DNA from 3 places in the Halalkalibaculum sp. DA384 genome. Region 1 is predicted to be linked to each of the others. Evidence: riboswitches for the same ligand, from Rfam matches in the RefSeq annotation. Region 1 holds a riboswitch; each other region holds the start of a gene.
What was found. Region 1 has a riboswitch for thiamine pyrophosphate ahead of ACG2E4_RS01400 (TonB-dependent receptor). Riboswitches for the same ligand answer to the same signal wherever they lie in the genome.

Region 1 (5,877 bases):
CGGCGGGCAAATACAAAACGTACGTAATCAGCGGTGATAATAATCCCGACAAACTCCGCTCGCTGTTCAACCTGTTGGAAAAGCACCGGGTGCAGTACGGCATGGCACCGCGGGAAGAGACCTATACCGGGTACAACTATCAAACCGGGGAGTACGAGCAGTTTGATCTCACAACGGACGATTACCTTGTAAGTGCATACCAGCCGAAGTCGGTGTTGGCACGCATCTTTTTTGAGCCAAATCCGGAGTTGACCGATTCCGTCACCTACGATATTACCGCATGGGGACAACATTACGCTTATGGTTTGGATGGGTACGCCTTGAAGGAGCGTGTCGATCCCGTTCCCGGCCAACCGCCGGTCCCCCGGGTACAGAATGAGGATGCGGGAACTCCCTATGCCTACCTGGCTGAATGGAAGTCGTTGAGCGATATGCGGATGGTGGCAGCCCTGCTCCAAAAGGGCATTGACATCCATATTGCCGGCAGTCAATTTGTTATTGACGGTACCAGGTACGATCCGGGGACGCTGGTGATTACGCGGAATGCAAACGCGGAGCTCGGAGCTCAATTTGACCAGGTTGTTCAACAGACAGCAAACGGTTTCGGGCAGCCGCTGTACCCCGTCTCCACAGGTTGGGTGGATTCCGGTCCCAATTTTGGATCTGATTCGTTTCGCTTTTTAGAAAAGCCAAGGGTGGCGGTCCTTTCCGGTAAAGGTACTTCCGCCGGCAACGTAGGTGAAATATGGCACTTTTTTGACCGGCAGATTAATTATCCCGTCACGCTGGTGGACTCCGGCTATTTTGACAATGTAGATTTGCAAAGGTATGATCTGCTCATTTTACCAGGCGGTAGTTACGCGGGCATCATTGATGACGATCGCCTGCGAGCCATAAGGGAGTGGATCGCCGGCGGGGGAAGACTGGTTGCATTGCGGCAGGCCAACGCTTTTCTGTCTGGCAGGGAGGGATTTTCCCTGACTACAAAAGAGGAGGGCGAATCTAAAGACAGTGACCCCGCTTACGGCACTTCATTTTATAAACAGCAGAGAGAACGGGTCAGCGAAGCGAACAGCGGATCTGTCTTCAAAATTTTGATCGATGCCTCGCATCCGCTCGGGTACGGGCTCGGAGACACCTATTTTTCTCTTAAGCTGGATACCGACGCATATCGCTACCTGAAGGATGGGTGGAATGTCGGGATTGCCCGAAAAGATGCCCACCTGAGTGGATTTATCGGCTACAGGGCCGAGCAGGAACTGGAACAAACGCTGACGTTCGGGGTTCAGGAGATCGGGGAGGGAAGAGTGGTGTATATGATCGATAATCCCCTGTTCCGCGCTTTTTGGCACAACGGGAAACTGCTTTTTGGGAATGCGGTATTCATGGTGGGACAGTAGCTGATGGCAAACGCCAGACGTGAGAGGTGAGACGATTTTTTAAAGGTTAGTTCAATTTAGGAGATAAGTTACGGGCTATGTCAGGTGTTCACGCTTGGAAGAACCATGGGAAGTAAGCAAATTTTTAAATGTACTGGGAGTCTGTCGGACTTAGCTAAACCTATTGCAAAAGCGTCAGATTTGGTCATATTTTGTGCTCTTTTTCGGCAAATAGAACCACTGTTCCCCTCAAAAGAATCACAAAATCTGTCTCAAACTGAGACATTTTCGTAATGATTTTCTAAGTCCGACCGACAGACTCCTGGATGGTGTATTTATAAAGCGTCGACATTCTTAATGATTGGAAAAATGCGACCACTTAAAACCGGATATCGAGGGTAAGCTCCTCCTCTCCGCGCTGGACGGTAACGGTACCGGTTTCCCCTTCTTCGAGCCCGCCCAGAATCTTCATATATTCATAGATATCCTTCAGGGGCTGGCCATCCAGCTTTATGATTACATCTCCACTCCGGAGTCCGGCCCGCCCGGCTGGTCCACCGGCGTTGACCCCTGTAATTCGCATGCCGGTGCCGTCAAAGCCGTAATCCGGCGTTACGCCAAGGGTCACGCCCTTCATGCTAATCCCCTTCTGCTGTTCACTGGCCGGAACTTCCGTGAATGTAAGCTCGCTGCCAGGTTTGTCCAGCTGTTGTATCACGCGGCGCACATGCTCCAGCACCTTGTCCTGGCCGTCATAATTAATCTGCCCGGCGTCGTCAGTGGGGCGGTGGTAGTCGCCGTGGGTACCGGTGAAGTAGTGCAGTACGGGAATCTGCTTGTTATAGAAGCTGGTGTGGTCGCTGGCTCCCGTTCCATCTGCCGAAGTCTCGATCTGAAGCGAGTCGGTGTTGGCTTCTGCTATGAGTTGCTCCCACCGCTCAGCGGAGCCGGTGCCGAAAATGAGCAGTTTGTTATCCTGCAGTCGCCCGATCATATCGAGGTTGATCATCGCCTCGACCTGCTCTGGCGGTACCGGCAGCTGGTCGACAAAATGCTGCGATCCCAGCAGGCCGATCTCTTCCCCTGAAAATGCAACAAAGACCAGGCTTTTCCGGGGAGAATTAACCGAAAAGTACTGCGCCAGTTCAAGAATGCCCGCCGTGCCGGAGGCGTTGTCATCGGCTCCGTTGTGGATCTGGTTCCTTCGCCGGTTGGCGAGCGAGCCGTATCCTCCCGTGCCGAGGTGGTCATAATGGGCGCCGATGATCATGTAGGAATCTGGTTCTTTGCTTCCGTTTATGATTCCCACTACGTTCCGGGAGAGAAGAGGCCGTTCCCGCTGCCGGGAGGTATCCCCCCGGGGCGGATTGTGGAGATGGTCTGTGGTCACGGTGAAAGGCTGAAAGTAGGTATCGTCTTCGCCCAGTGGTGCAATCCCGAATTGATTGAAGGCATCGGCAATGTAGTTGGCTGCGATCGCTTCCCCGGCCGTGCCTGTTGCACGGCCCCGCAGCGAATCACTGGCAAGAAACTGGATATGGGTCCTGATATCGCCGGGTTCAATGGTGGCGGAAAGTCGTGCCCGGGGCGCTTCCGGGGACGACTGTTCCGGTCCGCATGAAATAAAAAAGAACATGAATGCCAGTAATACCGGGGTTCTACCGTTCATAGCAACAATTGAGTTAAGCAGTACCTGAAAATCGGGAATACAGCATGAAAGTTGCAACAGTAAATCACTTTGTTACAATATAAAATGATTGGCAAAGACCTTTGCAGAACCTGCTATTTTGTTGGGAGGGAGTTGTACTGTCGACCTTATTGAGCTTTTAACGGGAGTACAACTCCCTCAGAACGAAGAAGTGAGGGTTTTGCAAAACCCTCTGGTATTTATCTTTGAAAGATTTTCGAGTAGCATTATATTTACGGCACATACAAATACACACTCACAATGGTTGGGGGTGCTTGCAACAGCGGGCTGAGATCATACCCTAAGAACCTGAACCGGTTAACACCGGCGTAGGGAAACCTGGAGTTCCCATGCTTCAGCACTTCTTGCAAGTTTACCTCCTCCTCTTATAAACAAATAAGATGGAGGATTTTTTCATGTTTACTCACATCACACGTTTTGCAGCAGGAGCGGTATTCCTGTGTTTTATTCAATTTTTTAACCAGAATACGGCCTTGAGCCAGACTGTCGCGGGGGCTGTCATCGATGCCCGGTCCAGCGAGCCCCTCGCAGGGGCCCATGTTGTCCAGGAGGGCACCCAAAACGGGACCACAACAGCCGCGGACGGCAGTTTTAAGCTGCTCCTGGTCGATGGTGGATTAAAAAAAGTCACGGTTTCATTTGTTGGCTACAGGTCAAAATCGATTAATATTGAGGAGCGGGGAGGCGGCGATCTCCGCATTGCCCTTGTTCCGGAATCGGTGATGAGCAGCGAAGTGTTTGTTCGGGCGCTGCGGGTGGATGAGGCCTCACCGATGGCCTACGAAAATATCGAGCGCGAAGAGATCGAAAAGAGGAATCTCGGCCAGGATATCCCATACCTGGTCAGCTCCACCCCATCGGTGACGACCACGTCAGATGCCGGGACGGGGATCGGGTATACCGGCCTGCGTATTCGCGGCGTCGATCCCACGCGTATAAACGTCACGATTAATGGAATTCCGCTGAATGATGCGGAATCGCATGGAGTTTTTTGGGTTGACCTCCCTGATCTGGCTTCGTCGGTGGAAAATATCCAGATCCAGCGGGGAGTCGGCACTTCAACTCACGGCGCGGGAGCGTTCGGGGGCACGATGAATATCCAGACCTCGACGATGACCCCCGAGCCCTATGGGGAGGTCAATACCGGCTACGGCTCATTCAACACTCAAAAAATAAATGTACAGCTGGGTTCGGGCCTGATGGAAAACGGCTGGCAGTTTGAAGGTCGCCTCTCCAAAATCATCTCGGACGGGTATATCGACCGGGCGACGTCCGACCTGAAATCGATCTACCTGAGCGGTTCCCGGAATGGTGAGCGAAGTCTGCTCAAGGTCGATGTGCTCTCCGGCGTAGAGGAAACCTATCAGGCGTGGAATGGCGTGCCGGAACCGGTGTTGAACGGGAATTCAGATCAGCTTGAAAGGTATATAACCAGTCTCGGCATAGCCGGGGAAAAGGCTGTACATTTTCGCAACAACGTGGGCAACCGGCAGTTCAACGAGTTTACCTACGAGGACCAAACCGACAACTACCAGCAGGATCACTACCAGGTCCACTATTCATACCAGCTGGCGGACCGCTGGAATGCCAACGCCTCGCTTCACTACACCTACGGCCGGGGCTATTACGAGGAGTTTCGCGATGAAGATGACCTCGCAACCTACGGTATCGGGCCGATTCAGATCGGCGGCCAGACCATCACCCAAAGTGACCTGGTACGCCGGCGGTGGCTGGATAATCACTTCTACGGGATTGTCTTTTCCACCGATTACCGGGTTGCGGATCGCTGGTCGGTAACACTGGGCGGGGGATACAATGAGTATGACGGCGACCATTTTGGCGAGGTGATCTGGGCGCGCTACGCCGGCGACAGCCGTATCGAGGAAACCTATTATAACAACAACGGGTTTAAAACCGACTTCAACATCTATGGTAAAGGTCAATACTATTTTACGGAAACACTGAGCGGTTTCCTGGACCTGCAGTTCCGTGAAATAACCTATGATTTTCTGGGCAAGGATACCCAGACTTCGGGGGGATCCGAGCAGATTCTTGATGTGCGACAGAGCGACCGGCTTGGCTTCCTGAATCCCAAACTCGGGTTGGTCTACCGGGTGGATGACCGGCAGCGGGTATACGCATCGTTCAGTGTGGCCAACCGCGAGCCTACGCGCGAAGAGTATGTCAACTCCACGCCGGAAAGTCGCCCCAGCCATGAAACGCTCTATGACTGGGAGCTGGGCTACCGCGCCTCATTCAGCACGTTTTTTGGAGCGGTCAACCTGTATTATATGAACTACAGGAACCAGCTTGCATTGACAGGCGAAATCAACGATGTGGGTGCCAGCATCCGTCAGAATGTCCCTGAAAGTTACCGAGCAGGTGTTGAGCTGCAGGTGGGCACAAAACTGTACCGGGGACTTGAGTGGTCCGGGAATGCCACCTTCAGCCGCAACAGGATTGAAAATTATACCTACTACCTGGGCGGACAGGAGGTGGCAACCTATGAAAATACAGCTCTTTCATTTTCTCCGGCTGTTATCGGAAATTCGGTATTCGGTTTTACCGAAGACCAGTTTTCTGCGGAACTGATCAGTAAATATGTGTCACGCCAGTACCTCGACAATACCGAGACCAAAAGCCGGTCGCTGGATCCCTACGTTTTGCATGATGTCAGGTTGGGATACCGCTTTGCCGACATTCCCTTTGCCCGGGCCGTGCAGTTAACACTCCAGATTAACAATCTGCTGAGTGAAAAATACGAGACCAACGGTTATACTTTCGGATGGG
Region 2 (5,877 bases), on a different contig from region 1:
CTCGGGATCAGGGAATCGCGCGCTCCCCACGATAAGCCGGGAATCAAATTCCTTGTCTGCTATCTTCAGTTTACTCATAATTTTTTAAGTCAGATTAGGATACTCTATTCGAGGGCTTTGCAAAACCGTCTATGCTATTTTGAAGCGCAAGCATTTTTAACACAGATGCCGTTTTCTCTTACTGGTCCAAATCACAACCTTAAACCGGGGGCAGGTGCTGGATCAGCGATTCTTCATTCCAACTCATCCTCCCTGTGTGGCACGGATAATTTCGATACGATCCTCTTCATGCAGTTGCTGCCGGTCCCATTGGGATTTGGGAACGACGGAATCATTCAGGGCAACGGCCGTTCCCTTGCTGTCTCCATCGTCTTCGACATCAAACTCGGCCAACAGCTTTTTCACTGTGTTGGCTTGTGTATTAACAGTGTCTCCATTTACAGTCAGTTTCATAATTTTATAGATCCTTGATTTTCGGGTTTCTTTTCTAAAAACGACCGGGGCGAAACGGTTCAAGAACCTCAGCGACCGTCCCATCCAGAATTTCATCAGCTATTGAATAAACAGTTATAGGCGTCAACAGGATTCCGTGGCGGTAGTGCCCCGTGGCGTAATAAAGCCCTTCCATCTCAGTCTGGCCGATAATGGGCGCATGATCGCGGCTGGCGGGTCGGAGTCCGGCGATGGTCTCCACCAGCGGCAGGTCGTAGATGGAAGGCACCGCCTCCCAAGCCTCTTCCAGGAGCTCCTTCTGTCCCCCTGCCGTAGGTGTTTGGTCAAACCCCTTCTCCTCGCTGGTGGCTCCCAGCCGGATCGTACCGTCCTCTTTGGGAACCAGGTAGAATCGCGGCGATCGCACGATCCCCTTCAGGTCACAGTCATCTGTTTGTTGAAGCGTTATGATCTGTCCTTTCACGGGACGAATCGGCGGTTTGATCTTGTCTGGAATGCCGGCAATTTTCCCGGACCAACAACCAGCGGCCAAAATCACTTTATCAAACTTAAAATTTGAGGATGCCGTTGAAAGACCTCTAAGTGTACCCCCGGCAAGATCAATCTGCTGCACCGCATTTTTTTCCAGCAGCAGACCGCCCCGCGATTCAAACGCCTTCCTGAGGCATCGGACCAGCGCCCGGTTGTCGATCTGGGCGTCATCCGGCAGCCACACGGCCGATACGATCTTTGGCGAAAGCAGTGGTTCGCGCTCCCGGGCCTCTGTTCCCGTTATCATCTCAACCGTCAATGATAGCTCTTCCCTGAAATTGTATAGTCGTTGCAGGTGCTCGGTATCATCGCGGTCGACGCCCACCAGCATGGTTCCGCACCGGTCGAATTCAGGAACATTTTCAACATCTTCGGCCAGCTCCTCCAAAAAGCGCGGGTACAGGCGCAGACTCTCCTGCCCCAGCTTCATCAGCTCGATCTCCTCGAACCCCACTTCTGCGTAGGGAGCCAGCATCCCCGCTGCCGCCCGGCTGGCCTCCTGCCCGACGGTGCCCTTCTCAAACAGCGTGACTTCGGCTCCCCGCCGGAGCAGCTGCCAGCCGATACTGAGTCCGATAATACCGCCGCCGATAATGCCGATTTTCATATTTTGGAATCTTTATTTGTATTCTGTCTCGGTGTTTACAGGGCGTTGTGCCTTACTTTCAACGCACTAATTCGGCTTGATACTGCCTATTCTGCCTCCTCCAACACCTCCCGCAACGGCCACTGCTCCCTGCGATAGGCGCTCTCCCAGAACATCCACTCCAGCTCGGTGGACTTGACAAACGCCTCGGTCATCTCTTCCAGTCGCTCTTTGGATTCACGCTCCGCTACCTCGTCGGTGATCTCAATAGCGCGATCCACGCTCTTGTTGAACTCTTCTCCCGCGTAGGTATCGATCCAGTCCTGGTAGGGATTCTCTTCGGCTGCATTTTCGTAGATCTCCAGTCCCACTTCCCGGTATATCCAAAAGCAGGGGAGCAAGGCGGCTATATTTACGACATTATCTTTTGTAGCTGCTGTTGAAAGCAGAAAGTTGGTATATGAAAAGCAGGAGGGAGATTTTTTGGGGTTCATCTCCGTTCCGTACTGCTCGTAAAAATTCTGGTGCAGCTGCCGCTCTACGACCACCGCCTCGCTGGCAAACTTGAAAAAGTCGTACATCTGGGTTGTGGAATCACAGCGAACGCCGGCCAGGGAGAGCGCCCTCGAAAAGTCCGCCAGGTACAGGGTATCCTGCTTCAGGTAGAACAGGAATATATCTTCGGGTAGTGTCCCATCGGTCAGTTCCCGGATAAACGGCAGTTCAAGGATGGCGTCGTACATCGGTTCAATAGTTGACCAGAGCTCGTCGGTGAATTTCATTCTGTGATCTGGATTTACTTTTCAACAGTTAGTTATGGAGGTAGTTTATATTTTCGTTACTGCCACCACTGATAAAAATGGTGCAGCGGGCCGTGACCTTCGCCTATGCTGTATTCGCTGCCTGCTCTTATGGCACCGGAGATATACTCTTTGGCGTCCTGAACAGCCTCAGGAAGCGGCTTCCCTTTTGCGAGTCCCGCCGCAATGGCTGACGAAAGGGTACAGCCGGTGCCGTGGGTATTCGGCGTATGAACTCGTTCTGCCTGGAACCAGTACACCTCCCGGCCGCTGGTGTCTTTCTCGTTCAGTACCAAACAATCGATGCTTTTCTCGTCGCTGAAGTGCCCGCCTTTCAGCAGTACGGAGCGGGGCCCAAGCTCCAGCAATTTCCGGGCAGCCGATTCCATCTGTGAGCGGTCTTCAATTTGGATATCCAGCAGGGTCTCTGCCTCCGGCAGGTTGGGCGTAATATTCGTACTCAGCGGGAACAGGCGCTCTTTTAACGTTTCAATTGCATCATCTTCAATAAGCCTGGCCCCGCTCTTGGCCACCATGACGGGATCAAGCACTATGTTGTCAACAGCATGAGTTTCCAGGCGATCCGCAACTGTTTCCATGACAGGAGTGTTGAACAGCATGCCTATTTTTACAGCATCTACGCCCAGATCACTGATAACAGTATCGATCTGCAGGGCCACAAAGTCGGGCGGCAAGGCGTGGATACCGGTGACGTCAGTGGTATTCTGGGCGGTCAGGGCGGCCAGTACCGACATGCCGTAACACCCCATCGCAGCAAAGGCTTTAAGATCGGCCTGGATCCCCGCACCGCCCCCGCTGTCAGATGTCGCGATGGTCAGTGCCCGGGCATACGTCTTGGCTGGTGTTTTTTCCATGGATAAACAGCAGTGATTTTATTTAGTGCTGTTTACCGGCAGAAGATGGGCTGAAGTTGAGGTGTCGTTTCCCTCCGCTGGTACTAACCAGGTCAAGTGTTGAGGATCTTATCTCAGCCCTTTCGCCTGCGCGAAAAAGCACTCCTAACGACAAACAGCGGTCACTAAGTGAACAAGATGATATTACCGAAAAACACTACGCTATGCAAACGGTGAAGAAGGGCCGTGCCTTATTCAAAAGCATTAATTTCCGGATTAACTGTCTGCATTTAACTTATTGATGCGTGACGGGTAACGAGTAAAGAGTAACCCGTGATGCGCAGTAGAAGCAGCGTTACTCCTCACTTATTACTCGTTACAGATTACGCATCCTCCGACATCTGGCTTTCCAGGAGAGATTTAAACTGATCGTATGAACGTGGAAGCTGCTGTACCTTGATGCCGTTGATAAAAAATGTGGGCGTTGAGTTCACCCCCATATTGACTCCTTCCTGCTTCTGTTCCATCACTTTTTTTTGCGTTTCTGCAGCATTCAGGTCACTTTGAAACTGCTGGACATCCAGTCCCAGTTCCTTTGCATATCCAATAAAAATCGACTGTGGATTCCCAGAACTCGACCAGTTGTCCTGGTTCTCGAACAGCATATCATGCATCGCCTTGAACTGCCCCTGGTTCCCGGCTGCCTCGGCTGCACGGGCGGCCAGTGCCGCAAACTGATGGCTGTTCAGCGGAAAGTAACGGTATTCCACCTTCAGTTTATCCCCGAACTCCTCTTTTAGTTTTTCAACAACCGGATGGTAATAGGCGCAGGCCGGGCATTGGTAGTCGCTGTACTCGGTCAGTACGATATCGGCTTCACTGTCGGACTCCTGGGCAAAGGATCCCGCCGCGGTTAACAAGAAAATAAAAGTCGAAAACGAGAGGATTTGTAGTAAACGTTTCATAAATCGTTATCTGGTTTAAGATTCGTTAAAGCTTAATCATACTAAAATGCCTGGTCAATACCTTTTCCAGGATATTAAATGCTTCTGAGATCTCCTCTTCCGTTGTCTGCTTGCCTAACGAAATACGGATGAACTCTCGTGCCTCCTGCTCATCACGCCCCAGGGCCACCATGCTGGCCGCCGGTTTTTCCGAGCCCACCGAACAGGCGCTGCCGGTCGAAATTGCCAGTCCGTAGCGGTTGCACTCGATCATGGCGTACTGCCCCTCCATGCCGTGAATACGCAGCCCAATAATATTGGGAAGGCTGTTTTCAGGGTCGCCCTCCAGGGTAACATCGAATTCACTTTCCATCAGCAGATCCAGGAACTGGTTGCGCAGGGTTCGTTCCCGTTCCAGCTCATCTTCCCGCTGCCTGGCTATATCACGGGCAGCAGCCATAAAAGCTCCAACGCCCGGCACGTTCACTGTTCCCGAAGCAAAGCCTTTTTCCTGCGTTGTTCCCGGGATCACCGGCTTCCAGCTCAAAGCAGGCCTGACGTAAGCGGCTCCCACACCTTTGGGGCCGTATATCTTGTGAGCAGAAATGGAGATACTGTCCAGATGGCAGGCTTTCACATCCACCGGGATCTTGCCAAAGGTCTGCACGCAGTCGCTGTGAAACAGGATGTCGCGTTGATCCAGCAGCTTGCCGATCGACCGCAGGTCCTGTATTGTCCCGATCTCGGAGTTGCCGTGATGCACTGACACCAGGATCGTGTCTTTGCGGAGCATACTTTCCAGGGCAGAGAGCTTCACCCGTCCTTTTTGATCCACCGGTATATATTCCACATCGTAGCCCTGTTCTTCCAGGAGCGCAAATACGTTGCGCACGGAAGAGTGCTCTCCCCGCGTGGTCAGCAGGTGTCCGCTCCCGTCTGTGTTTCCCTTTACAAGAGATTGAATCGCCAGCTCATTGGAATCGCTGCCTCCTCCCGTAAAGTAAATACCGCGGGATTCGGCGTTGACCATATCCCCGATCGTCTGCCGCGCCTGGTCCAGAATCTGCTGGGCCGTGGAGCCGAAATCGTGCAGGCTGCTCGAATTGCCGAAATGTTTTTTTGCTACCTCCCGGTACACCTCAATGGCACGGTCGCTCATCGGGGTGGTGGCGGCATAATCCAAATAAATCATCCGACTTAGTTAACTCGTTGAAAATGCTTATTATTAGAACTTAAATATATGGATTTAACCTCAGAAAGAAACAGGTAAGTCCGCTGACTTACTGATAATACTTCTTACCATTTGTGGAAAAGCTTAAACTTCGGGATATCATAGCAGAAGCCCTGGAAGAGGACCTGGGAATGGGTGATTTGACCAGTAGCTTTTTTGCACCGGATCACATTTCAACGGGATTTTTTACGGCGAAAGCGGATGGAGTACTGGCCGGACTTGACATAATCACGGAAACCTACCGCCTGCTGGATGAGCGTATTGAAGTAGACCTGTACCAGCAGGACGGCGACCGCATAGAGCAGGGAGAGGAGATTGCGGAAGCGGAAGGCCCAACAGCGCCCTTGCTGAGTGGCGAACGGGTGATCCTGAACCTGCTGCAGCACATGAGCGGTATCGCCACGGGCACCAAACGGGCGGTAGAGGCATTGCACAGCTCCCACACCCGCGTGTGCGATACACGGAAGACCCTGCCCGG
Region 3 (5,877 bases), on a different contig from region 1:
CACTGAATATTAAAATTGAACTGCCCCCCCCAGTAATGTTCGGTCTAAGCTAAGAAATAAGGATTTAATTCTGTTCGAAAAATTGAGAGACAAAAAAATTACCAACGTCAAAAATACCGGTTAAACCGTCCGCACTTTTTTACCCTGGAATATTCATTAATCATCTTCAGATTCCATACTTTGGGAAGGCGGAGGATCGCCGGTCAATTCGGGATGCATGATTTTACCGCCCAGGTATGCCGTGTAGCCCAGCATTGATCCCACCGCTAAACTGTAGATAAGCAAAAACCAGATTATCTGTTTCGAGTATCTGATCTGTTTGCTCGTCATAACGAAGGCTGCAACAGCTACAGCTCCCAGAACGATGGCCAGCCACTGTGCAGTTTCAGCCGCCTCTTCGTGATCGTGAATGGCTTGCTCAGATACGCCGGGAACCGATTCAACAATATCTTCAGCCCGCTCTCCGCTCTGTACGGCGACAACGGCCGTCAGACCGGCAACGATAAAGCCAACCAGTGCCACTTTTTTGATCGCCGGTTGATTGGCAATGATTCCCCACGCCAAAATCGGAATGGAAAACAGTGTTGCCAAAATAGGTATGTGATTGACCATCAGGTGAATATGTGCCGCATTAAAGTCCATGACTACCTCTCCTTCGTATGTTGTGGAGATGAACGCCAACTTCTGATCTCCATAGAATTATTGAATATTGTTGATTTAGAAAGACGGTCACTGATTATTCCTCATGCCGCTCATTCTCCAGCCCCTCCATACCGGGAACCCGTTTTGATCCCTGAGCTGCAGTGTCATCTCGTTACGCTTCACCGTGGCTGCAACAAGAGCCGGGGCTCCATTAAAGGTGATGCGAGAGCCGGTAACTTCGATCTTGTCTCCCTTGTTAAGTTGATCTTGCTCATTCAGGTACCAGACTGGTCCCAGGTGTACCGGTATCGACTCGGTATCAGTTTTTACAACCACATGTACGCCCATCACAGCGGCGTTCTTTTTACTTGGATTGTAAGAGATGTCCACGACTTCGCCCTTCATCGTTTCGACAGTACTGACGTCATAATTCCGGGTGTACATCTGCCCCATCCCTTTGCCGGGCCGCTGTTGTGACCACGCGGTTGAAAGCAGCGTTACTGTCATGATCACGATGGATAATACCGTACTCATTATTACTTTGTTCATCTCCGATTCCTCATTCAGATTAGTTTTTTATTTATTTAAAAATTTATACTCCAACCAGCGCCGATACTGAAGTCGGATGCCGACTCTGTTAATCCAACAAGCAGGTTGGTATTCAGGGCGACATTCGGTGCCACCTGGAAGCTCAGCCCGGCTCCGGCATTCATTGGTGGATCGATATCCTCGATAATTTGCGTAGAGCCAAAGAAACTGGCCGTAGCCATCAGCTTGCCCTCCTGGAAAGTCTGCCCTAGGGCGGCGCTGTAGCTCAGAATGTTTTTAAAATCCAGGTCATCCATGTCGCCAAGCTGCCAATACATTCCGCTCAGTAACAGGAGTGTATTGCCGGCCACGCGCTGCGACCAGGATAGCCCGGCACCGAAATCCCACGCCCCGGTACCAAATCCAGAATCGGCATCAGTCAGCGGAAATTTTATGCCAAAATTCCCATTGACGGATGTCTGTCCGAACCCGGAGCTGTAAATTCTTACGCTTCCCGAAAGAGAAGGATCCCCAAAATGGGTTTCGGTGAAGTTCAGGGTATCGGTAGTACCCGGATCGATTCTTCTCCTGCCGCGACGGTTTCCTTGTCCACCGTCGCTGCCGTCAACTAATCGGTTATGGGGGCCGCCTGTGGGTAGTGGTCCCATTCCTGAGCTGGTGTAGGAAATCCACGGGGTGTTCTGGGCGATGAAGGGTACATTCAGGTGCAGGCTTAGCCTATCTCCGGAAATACCAAGCCCGTTGTTGAAATAAAAGCTCCCGGTTTGCTCGGTAAAATAGTAGGAGCCGGTGGCGTATTGTACAGACCCATTATAGGTCAGGGCCTGTCCACTGGCCTGCCCGGCTCCAGCTGCCCAACATAGCACTCCTCCTACTAATAATGCTCGCATTTGAGGCCTCATCTCAGAAACCTGATTTAATTGTTGCTACCGGTGGCTTGTTGTTGGTGCAGGCGTTTGGTAATCCGCTCCATCGTTTGGACGGCCTCTTCGGCTTGTCCGGTCATGTTGTTAAGATGTTGACGGAGCCGATCCATATCCTGTTGCATGGTTCGGTCGCGCGTCATCTGCTGGTCTTGTTGCATCTGATTGCATCGCTCGGCGGCATTCTTCATGGTGCCGAGGGTCATCTGCATCTGTTCATTGAACCGGTGCATCATTTGGTACTGGTTTCTGGTCTGCTCATCCTGAACCTGCTGCATACGACGATTCATCTCCTGGTTCATTGTATGAGTCCGCTCCATAAGCTGATTCATCTTTTGCATCATCTGGTTCATCTGCTGCATTTGTTGCTGCATCTGCTGTTGCTGCCCGGGTTGTTGGGCATATGCGGACGTAAAACTGCCCAGCATCAATGCTATTAATAAGACACGTAAGCGTTTCATAGCTCATTGTATTTAGTTGGAGTTTATTTAACGGTTAAAATTTCCTCAAATAACTGGTCACAAGAAGTGCTGAGTTCCTTTAGACAACATGTGGTTTAAACACGCTGCAAGTTGTAGAGCAAACCCTTACAGCCTGGAACCTTTCCATCATTATTCTCCGAATATTCATTAATACCAGCCCGTGTTGTTTAAATAATCCTCGCGATAGATCAACGCTTAGGAGTTCAGGTAATGCAAGCTTACCGATTGTATGGATTTTGCAGCCGTATGGGATTCCCATTCTCGTCGATAACTTCCAAATCATACCGAATGACAATGTGTGTACCTACCGGAGCCTGATAATACAGGTACCAGGCCGCTGCCTCGGAGGTGCCGATACAGCCGTTGGAAGAGGGGGTACCCAGGGTTTCGATGTTGGTGGTGGGATGGATAAGCTGGCCATAGCGCAGACCGTTTATTTCGGGTTCCAGCCACGGCACGTTGGGCAACGCGGTCTCTACGCCATCGTCCCGACGGGTGACGTGGTAGGGGTGATTGTTGACGGGATTGATAAAGGCGGGTTCTTTTACGTGCCGGATGATGGTTCCCTCACCGGTATGGGTGCGCAGATCGACAACTCTGCCGGCCATGGCCAGGTACTTATGCTCATTGCTGCCCACGCGCACCGGGAATTCATGGATCACGCTGTCATTTTGCCAAATACGGAGTTTGAATTCAGGTATGTTCAGATCAAGCCAGGTCTGTTCGAAAAGCAGTTTAAGGCTGTCCACCGCTGAGGAGTCAGGAATAACAAGAAATTGACCCGGTGTGAAGATTGGTAGTTCTTTCGGATTCAGGCTGGTAATTCCCCGCTCCTTTAAGTCATAATAATCGGTAGCCGCCAGTGAATCGATCACCCAGGGATTATTGCGAATGATCAAGTGCTCGGAAATCGGATAGGTGAGCAAAGAGTCATACCGGAATATGATATTGTCCATCACCTTAAAATAGTCCTTGACCTTTACCGTATCCTTAAAAAAGTGGAGGGGCTGAAAGTTGCTTGAAGAAGTCTTGATTCCGGAAATATTCTCAAAAGAAACTGCGGGTTCTTTTTCGTTGTAGAAAATCAGAAGAAGCGTAGCCGTTACTAACAGAAAAAATATGTTTCGGAATGTTGTCATGTGTATGGATCTATCTATATGATTGATTTCATATCAGAGATATATCATTAATTGGTTTCCCTGGTATTGCAGACGTTTCGCAAACCACCCCATCCTCTGATATCGGTTTCTCATCTGCTCATCCTGAACTCGATGAATGCGTAAATTCTTTTCCCACTTCATCAAGTGGTACATAAACAACAAAACAGTTAAGCGGTTCATAACTTTATGTTTATTGGTGTTTATCTTGCTGGTTAAAATTCCTCAATATTTTGATATCAAGAAGTGCTTATTTTATTGACAAGGCGTGTGATATAAATCCTTGGAATTTTGTAAAGTGAACTATTACCTGCGGGGCTCTTACTTGTATCACTTTCTGGACACCATTGGCCGTGGAAAACTTCATAGTTCGACTGGACTCTGACCAAATGGGATTTTTAAGTCTATCCAATCATGTGCCTATGCATTTGGATGTGGTAGTAAACCACTCAATGAAAAATCCTTCTCTTCTATTTTGATAAGGCTGTCTAAACAAAACAACGCATTATTTTGATTTGTTTGTGTAGGTGAAAGTTGTACACTGGTTGACGAAAAAACATTACAAATAGGTTTATCGGCAGGTTCTATATTTTTAATAGTTCTTAAAGAGAGTCTTTGAAATATTGAGTTTGCACAGTCGTGAGTGGCACTACGGTGTTGCTGACGGCAACCCCTGAATTAATGGCCGAGGGTTTCTTTTCGGAATCTTCCAGTTAATGGAAATTCCAAAAAGTGTGCAACGGTCTACCTTTGTCGGTGCTTGAATGGTGCCGGCATTGAAAGCCAGTGGTTGAGGGTGTTCCTTAAATGGAACTGAGAGTATACCCCTTGAACTTGACCCGGGTAATACCGGCGCAAGGAAACCGTTGGCTTTTTTGATTTGAACTCCAATATATACCGCAATTCGGTGGCTATATCTTCTCCCGTTCCTCTAGACATTATAGAGTCCAATTTACAAATAGCAACCGATCTTGCGACTACCTCTGTACCGATTGTTTCTCCCGGTCTAGATGCCACCGACATCCAGAAAAAACTAACAGAACAAGCCTTTGAGTGTGCCTCCCACATCATTGTTTGTGATGGCCCCAGGTTTGTGGGATTGATACGAATTGAAGATCTGTATTCCGCTGGTGATCACTTGACGGCAAGAGATATTATGGATGAGGAGCCCCCGACGATTAGACCGGGAATAGACCAGGAAGTGGCGGCATGGACCGCAGTGCACCATAAAGAATCGGCCCTGGCGGTGGTAAACAAAGAGGGAGAATTTATCGGCTTGATTCCGCCTTATCTTCTACTACAAGTCCTGCTAAAAGAGCACGAAGAGGATTTGAGCCGGGTGGGTGGATTCTTGCAGGATACGAACAAAGCACGAACCGCACTGCAGGAACCAATTTTCAAGCGCTTTTGGCACCGGCTGCCCTGGTTGTTACTTGGGCTTTTGGGAGCGTTTATTGCCGCCAAGGTGGTGAGTGGATTTGAGTCCCGGCTTCAGGAAGAGTTAACCATTGCCTTTTTTATTCCAGGAATTGTATACCTGGCAGACGCAGTGGGTACGCAAACGGAAACAATTATTGTACGTGGGCTTTCTGTGGGAGTGGCCATCAAGAATGTGCTCTGGCAAGAGTTGCTCACCGGCATAACCATAGGGATTGTATTGGCAGCGATTTCATATCCATTTCTCCTTTGGAACTGGAATGACCCACAGCTGGCGTTTGGAACGAGTCTGTCTCTGCTGGCCGCCTGTTCTACGGCCACATTGGTTGCCATGGTACTGCCGGTTCTGTTCAACCTGTTTGATATCGATCCGGCCTTTGGAAGTGGCCCCATCGCAACCGTCATCCAGGACGTGCTGTCTATCCTGACCTACTTTTTTATCACCACGGCCATCATGTTCTGAATAGCTATCGGACGGCACCCCACCCTCAACCTCCAACGCCAGGCCATTACAAGGAAGTTTCGCCTGAATATCCTGTGTAGGAAAACCCCTCTCAACCATTTGGTAGAAGCACCTATAGGGTTGGTGACTCGTTTTAAGGAAGTTAAAGTTATTAATGCGCAGCTTGATGCACTAATAGATTAACTCTCAACGGATAAAACAGTCATGTTTGAGAATCGAAAAGA

Region 2: another riboswitch for thiamine pyrophosphate. It lies ahead of thiD (bifunctional hydroxymethylpyrimidine kinase/phosphomethylpyrimidine kinase); the one in region 1 lies ahead of ACG2E4_RS01400 (TonB-dependent receptor).
Region 3: another riboswitch for thiamine pyrophosphate. It lies ahead of ACG2E4_RS09560 (magnesium transporter); the one in region 1 lies ahead of ACG2E4_RS01400 (TonB-dependent receptor).

The regions. Positions count from the first base shown of each region.
Region 1 is NZ_JBINJE010000001.1:352,128-358,004, reverse strand. It holds gene ACG2E4_RS01410 (M14 family metallopeptidase) at 1-1,400, shown strand, start outside; gene ACG2E4_RS01405 (M28 family peptidase) at 1,759-3,048, opposite strand; TPP riboswitch at 3,324-3,419, shown strand; gene ACG2E4_RS01400 (TonB-dependent receptor) at 3,561-5,877, shown strand, end outside.
Region 2 is NZ_JBINJE010000003.1:248,028-253,904, forward strand. It holds gene ACG2E4_RS03475 (thiazole synthase) at 1-78, opposite strand, end outside; gene thiS (sulfur carrier protein ThiS) at 244-453, opposite strand; gene thiO (glycine oxidase ThiO) at 488-1,591, opposite strand; gene tenA (thiaminase II) at 1,678-2,352, opposite strand; gene thiD (bifunctional hydroxymethylpyrimidine kinase/phosphomethylpyrimidine kinase) at 2,409-3,245, opposite strand; TPP riboswitch at 3,298-3,401, opposite strand; gene ACG2E4_RS03500 (DsbA family protein) at 3,608-4,189, opposite strand; gene ACG2E4_RS03505 (IscS subfamily cysteine desulfurase) at 4,215-5,360, opposite strand; gene nadC (carboxylating nicotinate-nucleotide diphosphorylase) at 5,474-5,877, shown strand, end outside.
Region 3 is NZ_JBINJE010000013.1:81,457-87,333, reverse strand. It holds gene ACG2E4_RS09585 (hypothetical protein) at 157-642, opposite strand; gene ACG2E4_RS09580 (DNA-binding protein) at 730-1,191, opposite strand; gene ACG2E4_RS09575 (transporter) at 1,227-2,081, opposite strand; gene ACG2E4_RS09570 (hypothetical protein) at 2,108-2,575, opposite strand; gene ACG2E4_RS09565 (L,D-transpeptidase) at 2,815-3,735, opposite strand; TPP riboswitch at 4,536-4,631, shown strand; gene ACG2E4_RS09560 (magnesium transporter) at 4,634-5,653, shown strand; gene ACG2E4_RS09555 (phosphoribosyltransferase) at 5,858-5,877, shown strand, end outside.